Regions from separate parts of the Lysinibacillus sp. 54212 genome, predicted to be linked through region 2. Evidence: riboswitches for the same ligand, from Rfam matches in the RefSeq annotation. Region 2 holds a riboswitch; each other region holds the start of a gene.
The links. Region 2 has a riboswitch for cobalamin ahead of V4T18_RS15790 (ABC transporter substrate-binding protein). Riboswitches for the same ligand answer to the same signal wherever they lie in the genome.

Region 1 (5,238 bases), on a different contig from region 2:
TCTCAAAATCTCCGAAATTCAGCTCACGAAGCCCTACAGCCGATAAAAACGTTGCTTTAGGAAAATACAAATTTGCTGTTTGCTTACAGCGAATAAGATCACTCCCATAAACGACAGCTGGATTTAGCGGGAGCGTAAAATGTCCAGCTCTTGGTATAATCTCCTCATCCGTCCAGCCAATGTATTTACGCTCGATATTCGCCTGTGTTTTTTCATGACGAATTAAATGAATAGTAATAGCGTGAACCATAAAAGAAGCTCCGTCCCTTCAAAGCATGCTCCGACTAAATCGCCAGACATCCCGCCGAAATTTTTCTTCGTCCAGTATCGATAAATGGCTACAAACAGCAGCATCACAACGAATAGAACAAGCCAAATTAATTGCTGTAAAAAAAGAGAGACTGCAATAAGAGATAAGCTATAAATAATCAATGCAAGCCATAGCTTTCTCGCATGAACTCTCTCTTTAAAATAGGCTGCAATACCCTTATTTTTGAACGTTTTCATCGTAAGGAAATACAATAAAATCGATAACCGTGCCATAAACGGTAGGACAATAAAATAATAGATAGGGATGCTATGTAATAAAAGCTCGTATAAAACTGCTACTTTCAGCAGTACAAAAATGACGAGTGTCATTGCACCAAATGCCCCTACACGAGGATCATCTAATATTTCAAGACGCCTTTCCTTATCTCTATAAGAGAAAAAGGCATCTCCAGTATCAACAACTCCGTCCATATGCAAGCCACCTGTCATTATAAAGTGAGCAACAACTAACAGGATAGCAATAAAAAGGGAGGAAAACTGCAAATAGCTATTATTCAAAACTATTATTCCAGCAAGTATACTCCCCATACCGATACCTAGTAGCGGGATAGCCCCGTACATTGCAGTTGCTGTCATTCGTGTAATCGGTAGCTGAAATTTAATAGGTAATGAGGTGAAAAATTGTAGCGCTAATAAAATACCTGTAAACCCTGTTCTTAACCCCATTATTTCCACCTCTTTTCAATGCCAGAATCTAACTCATAGGCTTCATCACATTGTGCAACAATCCATTGATGTAATTTACCTATAATTTGCCGATATTCATTTACTTCCCAGTAGCGTGAGGCGCCTTCATCTAACACTTCATTTGAAACTAATAATACGACTATACCCTTTTGCTGCCATTCTTTTAGCTGATCTTGTAACTGTTCAACGGCTAAAGTAATATTTTTTTCTCTATTTGGGGAAAGCTCGTTCCTAAATATTATATTCGTGAGCCACGTTGTTAAACAATCCCATAATAGAACATAGTCCGAAGACAGAACGGAAAATTTTGTTGGGAAACGGTCTGGCACTTCTAGTGTTTTCCAGGGAATAGCTGCTTGCAGACGATCGATTTTATGCCTATTGATTCGCTGCTGCATTTCTTCATCAAATGAGACACCTGATGCAATATAGAGCAAGGACTTACTGTTATTCTTAGCAAGCTGCTGGGCATAATTTTCTGCAAATGCACTTTTACCACTTCTAACGCCACCAGTTATAAAAATTATTCGTCCTCCCATTGGCACCAACCTCTACTTGAAAAGAGCAAATCTAATGATAGATTTGCTCTTGACATATTTTTAAAATTTAATTCGTATGCCAGCCTACTCCCTGACTATTTAAATAAATCAGGATATACTGTTTCTGCTACTAGCTCAACTGCTTCACCAATACGAGTTGCTGGACGAGATGTGATATCAGCATCCACTAAATAAACATTTTTATTAATAATTGCTTGCATTTTATCCCAGCCATTACGAGCTAAAATTTCACCAACTGCATCATCTGTATAGTAGACAGATGTTAAAATCACTTCTGGATCCTTTGTAATGACATCTTCCTCTGCTGCACTAAACCAGCCGTCTTGTTCCTCAAATACATTTTCCACACCAGCTGCTGTTAAAATTTCTTGTTGGAATGTGTTACCACCTGCTGTCCAAATATCTGGAGCTGGTGAAATTTCAAAATATACTTTTTTCTTCTGATCAAGCTTTTCTGTTTTTTCTTGAACTGCCGCAATTTGAGCTTTAATATCTTTTACAACTTGCTCACCAGTATCCTCAACTTGAAGTACCTCAGAAAGTTGAACAATATCGCCATACACATCATCAAATGATGCAGCCGAATCAATAACAAATACCTTTAGCCCAGCCGCTTCAAGCTGCTCGATTTGAGCTGGATCACCGGCAGTATATGCTATTACAACATCTGGATTTAATTCAATAATACGTTCAGCATTGATTGTCATCGAATCTGAAACACGTTCGATTTTCTTTGCCTCTTCTGGGTAAGTGTCATAATCTGTTGCACCAATAATTTTTTCACCAGCGCCTAGAGAGAATAAAATTTCTGTATTACTCGGTTGAAGTGAAATAATTGATTCTGGTACTTCATCAAATGTAATTTCCTCATCACGGTCATCGACAACTTTATAAGGACCTTCCGCTACTTCCGGCTTTTCTTGCTCTTGTTCATTTTGCTTTGCATTTTTGTCTTCATCCGTTCCACATGCAGCTAATAGTAGGGCTGCAGCAATTGGTGTTACCCATTTCATTTTAAATTTCATTGTTCTGCCTTCTTTCTTTTTGGATAAGATTTACTTTCAAAAATTATTTCTGAGTGATGCCCATGTTTATTTAAATATACTGCCATTACAAAAAATACATTTGCTAGTAGTCCTAAATAATCGAATAGAATTTCCGGTACTACTCGTTCCTCACTTACTTTATGTAGAGCTCTGTAAGACTTTTTTGCCTCACTTCGACAGCTATGTAATCGACTTGCTGCTTCAGTTCCTTGCGGCAAAACGAATTGCTGTATTTCTTGTTGGACATACGCTACATAAAAATCATAGCGGTCACTTAGCCATTGTAAATCCTCTTCTGTTATCGCAAGCTTGCCACGGACAGAGCCGTTCGCATGATAAACATTTGGCTGAATGATCCGTAAATCTTCAAGTACTATCCTTTCAGCCTCACTATCAGCTAATGCTGGAAAAACCTCGCCCACCCTAGTCGTTAAACAATCTGTACGAATCTCGTAGTCTACTAAACAGCTTTTTTCACGCATAAACGGATAACAGCTATAGCGCATATCTTTCTTCAATTCTTATCTCCCTTTCACAACCATTACAAAATACTACAACAACTTCGTCCAACAGAAAAAGCCACCCAGAAAATGGATGGCAGAAAGACAAAAAACAATACTATTTGTTATTCGTATTTGCCGCACATTCCCTTTAGTTCCGAAGAGTGTTGTTACGAATAGAAAAAGACAGGTCTCCTGGCTCGCGCATCAACTTACTTCTGAGATCCTTCCCATCCATAGACAGTGGTATCCTCTCATTTCATCAGCGCATACAGTTACGGACATAGCTTCGGCCTTTCACCGAATTCCCTTTTCTCTTTCCTGCAAGCTTATTCACCTGATAAAGAATGTAACATAAATAAAGCTAAATTGACAAATAATTTAATAATTTAAGGGAAAATCATCGCAAACAACTAGTTCTGTACAATATTACATAAAATATTGTATAGATTAACCTGTAGGTACATCTCTCGCAATGCCGATTAAATACCATCCCCCTCCCGATTTATGGAAAATGAATCGCAGGGCTTGAGAGGATTGGCTAGAGTAATACTCTATATACTTCGCATTCGGATAATTTGCATGAATAGTATTTAAAACCCCGCCAAATTGAACAGCCTGACCGTTAAATGTAACTGTGTCATAAACAAAGTCTTTTCCATTCACCTTTAACAAAATAGTTTGCACATATTCTTCCAATGTCATTTTAAACTCTCGATTGCTATCATCATGTCCCCAATCAATTTGTTGATTTTTAGCATTTACTAGCTCATCCGGCTTAAGGTTTACATAATCCCCACCGTACCCTGGTTTGTTACCGAAGTCAGCAAACAATGAGAATGTAAGGCCCTCAGATGGATCTACCATTGCCGATAATTTCTCATACTCTCCATTATACAAATGACTAAAAACGAGCGAAGTTAAATTAGTAAGCTCCTGTTCTTCAGTCGGTCTCTTGTATGGTTCACCTACCATAAAATGATCTAAAATCGCATCATAGGAGCCGTTATGGGTAAAGGTAATTTGCTGGAGAGCTGGGAAATATTCAAAAAATGATCCATTAATCGTACCAGCAAACATCGAGCCGCCAGTAGAGCCCTGTATATTAAAAACCCCTTCTCCCAAATCTAAAATGAGAGACGCCCCATTGTTTTCAAAGCTATAACTATTAAGGGTGACATTGAACGTTTTCGCTTGCTCGTAAATAAAGTTAATTATCGACGCCTCAGAACCATCACCACTATACTCTACCTCATGCTTTTCAAGGTAGCTCACAGTTTCATCCGGCTTGTAAATAGTGATGGATTTACTAATATTGCCGCCTTTATCCTTTTGAACTAAGCCACTTTCTAAACCATTATCATAAATACCGTGTCGCCATACTACCTGCTGCCCGTCGTTATACGCTTCTATCTTTAGTGGGTCGGGTGTACCAGATTCTAACGTATCGAAAACTGCGTACCAGACTTTCATATCGTTTAGTTGGAATACTGTTCCCTGTTGCTCTAGCGTTTGCTGCATGACTTTAACAGAAGTGATTTTTTCATCTGTAATAATGCCTCCAAATAATGCAACTGGAATATAATGGTTATGGTCCATTACCCACTCAAAGCCGTCCTCAGGATTTTCTTCTCCATTCCCTGTATGAGTCCATACCTCATGATCAGTCGGTTTATACCCTATTCGAAAGCCGCTTTCATCCGTATAAAAGATAACCTCATAATCGTCTGTTTTATGCTCATATAAAATTTCAGTAGATTCTGGATGTGGTACTGTCTCCATAAACCCTTGCTGAGCTAGCTGAGGATCATCATCTTTATCACCTACTAGCATAAATACGAAAAATAGGACTGCTGCAGTCACGATAAGAGATGTAACTGGAATTAAAAAATTTGTTTTCTTTTTTTGAGGAGGTTTATGAAGGTTTGATTGTACTTTTTGGATGATAGACTCCTTATGCTCAGCTATATCACGCAATGCCCATACTTTTGCCTTAGTCATTTAACAGCACCTCCCATTGTATATGTTGCAAATCTAGTTTTAGTAATTCCCGGCCCTTTTTTAATCTAGATTTCACGGTATTCTCAGGAATATTTAAAAGATTAGCCACTTCCT
Region 2 (5,238 bases):
TCGCTGCTGCTCACCGCCAGATAAAAACTCCATCATCGTATCACGATATTTGGCTACACCTGTTTGCTCCATTGCTATTGTAACTGCCCGTTCATCCTGATCTGACCACGAAGAAAAAAAGCCTTTTTGGTGCGGATATCGACCGAGCGATACCGTTTCATACACAGAATTTGAAAAGGCATTTGCATGAAGCTGTGGTAAAACCGCCATTTTTTTCGCTAGCCCTTTTGGTGAATAGCTCTGCATCTCTTTCTCATCAATAAAAACGGTTCCGGAAGTGGGAGCAATAATGCCACTGACTAGTTTCAATAGGGTCGATTTACCGCTACCATTTGGTCCAAGAATACCTAGCATCTTCCCTTGCCCTACAGTAAACGAAATATTATGGACGATGGGTACGCTGCCATAGCCGCCTGAGATATTTTCTACTTTCAGCATTTATGCCACCCGTCCCTTTCGTTGTTTAAAGAAAATATATGAAAATACCGGTGCTCCGATAAACGCAGTAATAACCCCAATCGGCAGCTCAATTGGTGCAATAATTGTACGCGATACTAGATCACATATGACAAGTAAGCTTGCTCCATTTAAAAATGAGATGAGTAGTAAATGGCGATGATCGGTACCAATAATCATTCGTACCATATGAGGAACGACTAGACCTAAAAATCCAATCGTTCCTGATACCGCAACAGCTGCACCCGTTAGCATAGAACCACCAGCTAAAAGAATATATTTACTTCGTTTAACATCCACTCCTAAATATTTCGCCCGGTCTTCACCATAAATCATCGCATTAAGCTCACGACGATTTAGCCAAATAAGAAGTGTACCTACAATTACAAATGGAAGAATCATTTTCACATACGGCCATCCGCGCATCGAAACGCTACCAAGAAGCCAGCCCATAATCGAACGAAGCTCCTCCCCCGTTAATGCAATCATTAATGAAATGCATGAACCTAAAAAGGAGCTAAAAATTATTCCTGTTAGTATCAGTGTCTCCATCTTCATCGTACGGTCCACTAATTTAGCAAAGCTCATTACAGCAAGCATCGTGAGCAGCGCACCAACCATACTAAAGATCGGAAGCGTGTATATGCCTAGTAGTGGTAGAGATACACTAAAGAAAATAGTAGTAACCGCACCAACAGAGGCACCTGATGAGATGCCTAACGTATATGGGTCAGCAAGCGGATTCTTTAACAGCCCTTGAAATGCAGCACCTGCAATAGCTAGTGAAGCCCCGACTAGCCCCGCAAGGATTACACGCGGCATGCGAATATTCCATAAAATGCTGTAGGCTGATGGGTTTGATTCGCTATCCCATAAGGTTGAAAGTGGAATATCGACCGAGCCGATTGATATGCCAAACCACACGCTAGTTGCTAATAGGATTAGCGAGAAAATATACGCGATTGTATATTTTTTATTCATTAAAAGCCTCTGGATAAATTGCTTTCGCTAAGGCTTCTACTCCTAAGGCTAGACGTGGACCTTGTCTACTCGTTGTATCACCATCAACAACCGTTAGTGAATTACTTTGAACAGCCTTCATCACAGAGAATGCTTTATTATTTTTAATTACTTCATCATCCCCAGCGTATGTGAAAATGATAGAATCCGGATTACTGTCCACAAATTCCTCAGCGCTATACATTGGCCAGCCTTCAACTTCAACGGCATTCGTAACGTTAATCGCTTTAAGCATTTCATTCATAAAATTGTTTTGACCGACAACATAAATATCTGGCTGTGTACCAACAACGATGAAAGCAGTTTTCGGCTCCTGACCTTTTACTTTAGCTTGAATTTCCGCTAGCTTATTTTGAATATCTTTAGTTACTTTTTCTGCCTCGTCTTCCTTACCTGTTAATGTACCAATTTCTTCAATAGTTTTATACGTTTCTTCAAAGTTCATCGCATCTTTCACAACAAATATTTTGATGCCTGCAGAAACTAGTTGATCAATAGCGCCTTCCATCATATACATGCTCGATTCGTGTGCAAACACAATATCTGGTTGTAATGAAATAATTGTCTCTATATTAAATTCCATTCCACCAACACTTGTTTTCTCTGCTACTTGCTCAGGGTAGTTATCATTATCATTTACTCCAACGATTTCCTCATCTAAGCCCAGGCTAAATAAAATTTCCGTATTGGATGGTGTTAACGAGACGATACGATCTGGTGCTTCCTGTAGCGTAACGTCATTCCCTCTAGCATCCTTTACTGTTACTGGAAATACTTGTTCATTATTTACTTCATCATTTTGCTTGACCTTTGCCCCACTGCTTGCATTATCCTCGTTACATGCAGAGAGTAAACCCAACGTTAATAGGGCTGTTAACCATAGCTGCCAAAGCTTCTTCATTCTTTCTCCTCCTAGAATTAGAAATTCTCACCCTGATCAAAATAAGGAGAGATGTTATTTTCCAATAAAGATTTTTTTCAAAAAAAAATCCCTTACCAATGTAAGAGAAGTAGGAAAGAGCAAAATTTGCGTACAAAAACACAGGTTTCGCTACCACCCTATCCTCGTAGGCTTGCATTGGTGTCCATAAAGACCGGTTTTCTGGCTTTTGCATTCTTGCATCATGCAATTACAGTGGCGGGACCGCGTCGGATTCACACCGACTTACCCTATATCCTTATGATTTTAGATTTTTCAATTTTCTTTATTATAGCGTAAAAATACTATTTTTACAGATAAAATTATTCGTATATTGTATTTCGGAAGTTTGCCGGAATATGAATTATCACAAGAGCGATTAAATTTAATTTTCGGGCTAGATTTTTTAATAATTGTGGCTGCAAATCGTAGTTGGCTAGTATTTCTTGAAATGTAGCTAGTATTTTGAAAAAATCGGCTAGTAAATCAAAAAATGTGGCTAGTATTTTTGAAATTTTGGCTAGTAAATCGAAAAATATGGCTAGTATTTTGAAATTTGAGGCTACTATATCAATAATTTCGGACTGTATTCGAAAATTTGTGGCTGCAACTCGTAATTGGCTAGTATTTTTGAAATTTTGGCTAGTAAATTCAAAAATGTGGCTAGTATTTCGAAATTTATGGCTAGTAAATCAAAAACCATGACTCTTATTCAAACAAACGTATCTACTTACCACACTCCAATAGAAAAGGCACCCTGATTGTTCAGGATGCCTAGATCTTACATTTTTTCTGGTGCACTTACGCCAATTAGCTTTAGTGCATTCGCCAATGTTGTTTTTACTGCTGTAATAAGTGCTAAACGTGCCTCTGTTAATTCTTTATTATCGGCGTTTAGTACCTTTTCAGCATTATAGAAGCTATGGAATGTAGATGCTAATTCTTGAATATAGTTTGCAATACGGTGAGGTGTACGGTGTTTCGCTGCATCCGCTACGATTTGAGGGAATGCACCAACTTTTTTCAATACATCTTCTTCCTTTTCAGCAACTAATAAACCAAGATTATCTAATGAAGTAGCGTATCCTTGCTCTGCAGCTGAACGTAAAATAGAAGAAATACGTGCATGTGCATATTGAGCATAATATACAGGGTTTTCATTAGACTGCGAAACTGCTAAGTCTAAATCAAAGTCCATATGTGAATCGCCAGCAGTTTTTACAAAGAAGTAACGTACTGCATCTAAGCCTACCTCTTCTACTAGCTCACGCATTGTAACCGCGTTACCCGTACGCTTCGACATTTTGAATTTCTCGCCATTTTTATAGAGCTGAACCATTTGAATAACTTCTACTTCAAGTGTGTCACGGTTATAGCCAAGTGCTTCGATCGCTGCCTTCATACGTGGGATATAGCCGTGGTGATCTGCACCCCAAATATTAATTAATTTATCAAAGCCACGTTGTAATTTATCCTCATGGTATGCGATATCAGGAGTCAGGTACGTAAATGAGCCGTCATTTTTAATAAGCACACGATCCTTGTCGTCACCAAATGTTGTCGAGCGGAACCAAGTCGCGCCTTCCTCTTCAAACACATGTCCATTTGCCTTTAATTTGTCTAATGCTACTTCAATTTTCCCGTTGTTATATAGGGAAGTTTCTGAATACCAAACATCAAACTCAACACGGAAGTTCGCTAAGTCTTTTTGTAATTTTGCAAGCTCTAAACGTAAGCCGTGCTCACGGAAAAATTTGAAGCGTTCTTCATCCGATTTTTCTAAAATTTCTGCACCGAATTGCTTCGCTAACTCGCCAGCGATTTCAATAATATCGGGCCCGTGGTAGCCGTCCTCTGGCATTTCAGCCTCTAAGCCTAGCGCCTGCTTATAACGAGCCTCTAGCGAATACGCTAAGTTGTTAATTTGGTTTCCTGCATCATTAATATAATATTCACGTGCTACGGCATAGCCTGCGAAATCTAATACATTGCATAGAGAATCCCCTACTGAAGCTCCGCGCGCATGCCCTAAATGCAAATCACCAGTTGGGTTCGCTGATACAAACTCAACTTGAACTTTCTCACCCTCACCTGCGTTTGAGCGACCGTAATTTTCGCCTTGTTCGAAAGTTGATTTAACAACGCCAGCTAAAAAATCCTTGCGAACGGTAATGTTCATAAAACCAGGACCAGCAATTTCGATTTTTTCAATATCTGTGTTTTCCTTATCCACATTTTCCAAAATTGCTTCTGCAATCGCACGAGGCGGCTTTTTCGCTAGCTTTGTTAATTGCATAGCTAGATTTGTTGCAAAGTCTCCGTTCGCTTTATCTTTAGGTGTTTCTAAATGAATATTATATTCTGTTCCAGCTTCTACTAAGCCCGCTTTTTCAACAGCCGCAGCTAGCACCGCTTTAATTTGTTGTTGTAATTGTTCTACAGCGTTCATCCTTGTACCTCCGAGTAATTAATTTCTAATGTGTAATGGCCGACAGATGCGCCACCAATTATTAAATCGTACTGTGTTTTAAACCGACCGCTTCCCTCAAGCCTTTCACACGATAATTGATGTGTTTTAATAACAATTGGAATGGATCCATATATACTTTCGTAATGCCCTCGCTCTTTTTGTTGTAGGTTTAGAGGAAGACGCATCGTGACGCCCCCACTACGCATAATAAGAGCTTGGTCGTTTGTTAGCTTTACTGTTGTACGAATTTCTTTATCATCTTGAATTTCTTCATAACGTAAATAGTGCGTTCCTGCTTTCTCCACCAAGGACCCTTGTAGCCACATTTCATATGTTTCAAGCTCTCCATCCTTTGGAATGATGGATGAAACTA
Region 3 (5,238 bases), on a different contig from region 2:
CTTTTCCTTCGCAATTTCCATCGATGATTTTATCGAGAAGTAGTTCACTGCTTCCATAAACGCATCAATAAATGCAACAGATTCCTTAGAACCATATACAATGCCCTCAGTCACAAGATGGCCATGTAGGTTCATTACACCTAAGCCAATCGAGTGCATTAACTTATTCGCCTTCGCTACAGAAGGAACATTTTTAATATTTGTCATTTGCGATACGTTCGTTAGCAAACGAACAGCTGTATCGACTAATGTTTCGAAATCCCCGACCTTTGTTGCCTTATAAATATCTAGGGAACCTAGGTTACAGCTTACATCTAGGCCGTATTGATTTGGCTCGTCCTGATCGGTAATGACACTAGTTTCCTGCACCTGCAGAATTTCCGTACATAGATTAGACATTTTTACGCGACCAATGCTCTTTAACGGATGTGCTTCATTCACATTATCATCAAAAATTTCAAACGGATAGCCCGATTCAAACTGTGCCTTCTTAATTTCTGTATAAAGCTTACGTGCATTTAAACGTTTTAGCTTGCGAATGTTTGGATTATCGAGTAACTCGTAATACATTTCGCTCATGCTAATTTCAGACATGCGCTTGCCGTATTCCTTATAAATATCGTAAGAGCTAAATAACACAATATCTTTATTTCGCTTCATTAGCTCAAAGAAGATTGTTGGAAGGATAACACCTGTAGATAATGTTGCTAAGCGAATTTTTTCATCTGCATTTGGTTTTTTCGAGGAAATAAAATTCTCAATATCTCCGTGGAAAATGTTTAAGTACACAACACCTGAACCGTTACGCTGTCCTAATTGGTTGGAATAGGAGAAGGAGTTTTCTAGCAGCTTTGCAACAGGCATTACACCACTAGCTCTGTTCAAAATCCCTTTAATTGGATCACCTAATGGACGTAAATCAGTTAAATTTACACCGACACCACCACCAAGACGTGATAGCTCTAAGCAGTAGCCAATATTTTCGGCAATGCTATTCATCGTGTCATCCATTGTTAGCTTAAAGCAGCTTACTAACTCTCCGCGCGCTTTTTTACCACTATTCAATGCAGTAGGTGTAGCAGGCTGGTATGCTTCCATCATCGCTTCGACAGCTTTTTCTGCCAACCTTTCATCACCTTGTGCGAGATAAAGGGCGATAATAACGATACGATCCTCGTACTTTTCTAAAATTTCCTTGCCATCTCGACTTTTCATCGCATAGCTTTCGTAAAATTTGCTTGCACTCATAAAGGATGGGAAGCGGAACTTATAAGCGTATGCTTTTTTATACATACTTTTTATAAATGCTGGCGTATATTGGTCGATAAATTCTTTTTCATAATAGCCTTCATCGACTAAGTATCGAATTTTTTCCTCTACGTCGATAAAGTAACGCATACGAACGTTAACATCCTCTAAAAAGTATCGGCGTGTTGCTTCTTTATCCTTCGCTAAATCGAGCTCACCAGTTGCATGATAGCGATTTAATACTTCATTATTTAACTTCAAGTATTGTTTCATAGTCATCCTCTTTCACACAATCATTATAAAATGCAAGGATTGCCTCATAATCCTTTGAAAACCCTCGTAAATCAATCTTTCTAACTAGCGGTATATGGTAGTCTGAAGCGAGTTTATCACCAGCAAGTCCAAAAACATCTAAACCAAAATTACTGTTTCCACTAACGACAATCCCTTTACATAACGTAGCGTTCTGTTCCATAAAGGCTTGGACAACAGCGGGCACATCACCAAGTCCATCTGTGTACGTACAAAGGATAAATGGTGTTTCAATTACTGTATCTTTTGTAATTTCGATAGCTGGTAGGTTTAGTTTTTGGACAATATAGCGTACATTCCCTGTTCGACTAGCATAGGCAATCACTGCGTAAGCATCTCAATTCGCGATACAATCTCCTGCACATCATGAATTAGTTCGCCTTCAACCTCTAAAATAGGAACACTCATCAAGCCAGCATTGATAATTTTTTCTTTTGCTTGCTCATTGTGATCAATATTAATCATTTCAACTGAATCGAATCCAGCTTGCACTAACTCAGATTTCACCCATAGGCATTTTGGACAAATTGTTTTTGTGTATAATTTCATTTTTTCATTCCTCATTTCATTAATTTATGTATAGTCTCCGTTATCCCTAAACATGGGACAAAAATAAAAAGACTACCTCAAATGTGAGATAATCTAAAATGGACACACTAAAGCTTCGCATCCATTTACTCTACCCCGAAGAAATGTACTGTCTTTTTATTGAGGCGGTCTCCTGGCTCATCTTCATCACTTCTTACACCTTCCCGTTGGAACAGTGGTATCACGTAAGTCGCTCGGATTTACAGTTGCGGGGACAGCGCTAGATTTTCACCAGCTTCCCTTTCAACTACATATAGTAGTACCTAAATAAAAAATAACACAATATATTGTGATTCAACGATTTCAAGTATAGCATGACCAATCTTTTACTGTAAATAAGTATTTTGTACTTTCCTCAAGGTAAACTCCTGAATTTCCCAAATACCGTCACAATAATTTAGCTTTACAACACCACAGCTAGGGATTAAATCGGATAAAGAATGGAGTCTTTCACCGCTTAATTTCCACAACAAACAATGAATAGCGATCCCGTGTGATACCATTATGATATTTTTTTCATTTTTTTGAGCAACACTTTGCAAGCAGGCATGCATTCTATTTGCTACTGACTGAAATGTTTCCTGAGTGGTCGGTTGAAAAGATTGAGGTGAACACACATATTGCTCGTAACAAGGATCTCTTTCCAAATATTGAAGCTCTTTTCCTTGCCACTCACCTAAAAATATTTCCTTTAGCCGCGCATCAATCACTGGCTCCTGGGCTGGTACAATAAGTCGGGCAGTAGAAATCGCCCGCCCTAAGTCACTGCTATAAACAGTATCGATATCCATTCCCTGAAAAGTATACTGAAGCGCCCTTGCTTGCTGTACTCCTAATTCGGTTAATTCCGAGTCAAGCCAGCCCTGTAACTTGCCTAGCTTATTCCACTCCGTCTCACCGTGTCTTACTAGGTAAATTGTTTTCATATTCCACAAACCTTTTAGTAAATTCATTCATTGCTTCTTCATCCTTCATGCCAATCCGAAACCACTGACCATCCAAGCCGATATAGTTTTCCGTATGCCGTAACACGATTCCATGCTGAAGGAAATATAGATAGGCTTCCGGTACACTCCACCCCATCGGTAGTTTGAATGTTAGAAAGTTGGCTTCGCTAGCCGTTACAGCACAGCCATGTTGCATTAAAAAATGACTCATAGCCGTTCGCATTTTCGTACTATTTTCACCAGATATTTGGACAAAGGCGGATTCTTCTAAGCATTGGCAGCCAATTGCAATCGCAATGCCGCTAACACTCCAATGAGGTAAATAATTGTAGATATTTGACGCATGCCTACTAACTAAATAGCCAAGGCGAACGCCAGCTAAAGCATACATTTTTGTCATTGATCGTAAGACAAATAAATTGGCATAGCGGACAGTTAAATCGATTACCGATTCTTTTTCATCCGTCCAATCCATAAACGCCTCATCAACAACTACGGCACAGCCAACCTTTTCACCGTAAGCTAATAGCTCTTCAATTTCCTCACGAGCTGTCAGAACACCCGTTGGATTATTTGGGTTGCAAAGGTAAATTACGTCACCCTTGTCCATCGCCTTTTTTAGTGCTTGCATCGGTAGCTTATAGAGACAAATATCCTCTACAACAATCGACTCCACATGAACGTTTTGCTGTAAAAGCGTTCGTTTATATTCAGAAAAGGAGGGCTCCACAATAATGGCATGCTTTTCTCTAAAAAACTGCGCGATTGCCATTAGTAATTCCGCTGCCCCATTCCCTACTACAACAAAATCATTAGGCACTCTGTGAACGCTAGCTACTTTACTCCGAAAAGGTTCTGCAAGCATATCTGGATAACTTCCGACACTTTCCAACAACGCTGGCCAAAGCTTTTTAATCGATGAAGGACTCCCTAGAACATTCACATTTTCACTTAAATCATAAATCTTTTCAGGCATTGGTAACTGAAGTTGCCTATATAAAGCCAATGCATTTGCTCCATGCGCAGGTAATGCCAAAAATGATCCCTCCAATCAGTAGTAAAAAGTAAATTGTGACGGTATACATATGTCGAACAGTAAGCTTAATATGCTCTCGGTTCATGACGACAAGTGGCTCCCCCATAAACGCTCGAAAGGATTGCTTTCCACCATAGGAATTATTGCCACCTAAACGAATCCCTAGTTGATAAGCCGTAGCTGCCTCTAAATAGCCGCTATTAGGACTTGGATGTTTTTTCGCATCTCTCTTCCATTTATTCCATCGTTCCGCCAAAGGTAGCTTTTTTACATTTTTGGTTGTAAGCAAAATCAATAACCCTGTTAGACGACTCGGAATGTAGTTCGCAATATCATCTAATTTTGCTGCAATGTAGCCAAATTGACTGTAGCGCTCATTCTTATACGCAACCATAGAATCTAATGTGTTAATCGCTTTATAAATCCACGCACCGATTGCACCAAATAGAAGAGCATAAAATAATGGAGCGGTTACGCCGTCGCTTGTATTTTCCGAAACAGTCTCCACGACCCCTCGTACAACTTCTGGCTCCTCTAAATGAGCTGTATCCCGACCTACAATCCATCCAAGCTTCGTCCGGGCCTCTTCCATGTCGTTTGCCTCTAATGCACGATAAACAACCATCGCTGCTTGATCTAAGCTTTTTTGAGCAAGTGCGATTGCAATTAAGAGTACTTCAATCGCAATACCAATGGCCCAATGAATTTTATAGCTGACGAAAAGAACCGCACCTACTACAGCCAATGTAGCGAATAGAGTTAGCAATACCGTTAAGGCTCCTTTTAAGCGTCGATTGACCCCCCTATTCAACCTTTTTTCTAAGAAGGCAATCCAGTTGCCAATCCAAATGACTGGGTGTGGTAGCCCTTTTGGATCGCCTACGATACGGTCTAACCCTATGGCCAGTAAACAAATGATACTATTCATTTTAAACGTCCCTTTGTATAAATAATATAATTATCAATTGCACGATGTAATGTGTGGGCAACACCTTTTCCGATCAAGCTTCCTAATTTAGTAATGGAGCCTGCATAAGGATAAAGCTCGCCTTGTTGTGTGGCTGCAACACATACGCTATCTGTCGATGTGCCTGTAGCCAAGGTCCC

Region 1: it holds a riboswitch for cobalamin, as region 2 does, so the genes downstream of both, V4T18_RS04165 (ATP:cob(I)alamin adenosyltransferase) here and V4T18_RS15790 (ABC transporter substrate-binding protein) in region 2, are expected to answer to the same signal.
Region 3: it holds a riboswitch for cobalamin, as region 2 does, so the genes downstream of both, V4T18_RS11710 (glutaredoxin family protein) here and V4T18_RS15790 (ABC transporter substrate-binding protein) in region 2, are expected to answer to the same signal.

Annotation. Positions count from the first base shown of each region.
Region 1 is NZ_JBAFWZ010000004.1:74,570-79,807, forward strand. Features, by position in the region: gene V4T18_RS04145 (histidine phosphatase family protein) at 1-250, opposite strand, end outside; gene cobS (adenosylcobinamide-GDP ribazoletransferase) at 223-996, opposite strand; gene V4T18_RS04155 (bifunctional adenosylcobinamide kinase/adenosylcobinamide-phosphate guanylyltransferase) at 996-1,556, opposite strand; gene V4T18_RS04160 (ABC transporter substrate-binding protein) at 1,652-2,602, opposite strand; gene V4T18_RS04165 (ATP:cob(I)alamin adenosyltransferase) at 2,599-3,141, opposite strand; cobalamin riboswitch at 3,291-3,471, opposite strand; gene V4T18_RS04170 (hypothetical protein) at 3,574-5,124, opposite strand; gene V4T18_RS04175 (sigma-70 family RNA polymerase sigma factor) at 5,117-5,238, opposite strand, start outside.
Region 2 is NZ_JBAFWZ010000029.1:16,727-21,964, reverse strand. Features, by position in the region: gene V4T18_RS15800 (adenosylcobinamide amidohydrolase) at 1-438, opposite strand, end outside; gene V4T18_RS15795 (FecCD family ABC transporter permease) at 439-1,437, opposite strand; gene V4T18_RS15790 (ABC transporter substrate-binding protein) at 1,430-2,377, opposite strand; cobalamin riboswitch at 2,552-2,671, opposite strand; gene argS (arginine--tRNA ligase) at 3,177-4,844, opposite strand; gene V4T18_RS15780 (DUF1934 domain-containing protein) at 4,841-5,238, opposite strand, start outside.
Region 3 is NZ_JBAFWZ010000015.1:29,832-35,069, forward strand. Features, by position in the region: gene nrdE (class 1b ribonucleoside-diphosphate reductase subunit alpha) at 1-1,521, opposite strand, end outside; gene nrdI (class Ib ribonucleoside-diphosphate reductase assembly flavoprotein NrdI) at 1,496-1,885, opposite strand; gene V4T18_RS11710 (glutaredoxin family protein) at 1,882-2,109, opposite strand; cobalamin riboswitch at 2,256-2,430, opposite strand; gene V4T18_RS11715 (histidine phosphatase family protein) at 2,475-3,074, opposite strand; gene V4T18_RS11720 (pyridoxal phosphate-dependent aminotransferase) at 3,043-4,131, opposite strand; gene cbiB (adenosylcobinamide-phosphate synthase CbiB) at 4,088-5,059, opposite strand; gene V4T18_RS11730 (adenosylcobinamide amidohydrolase) at 5,056-5,238, opposite strand, start outside.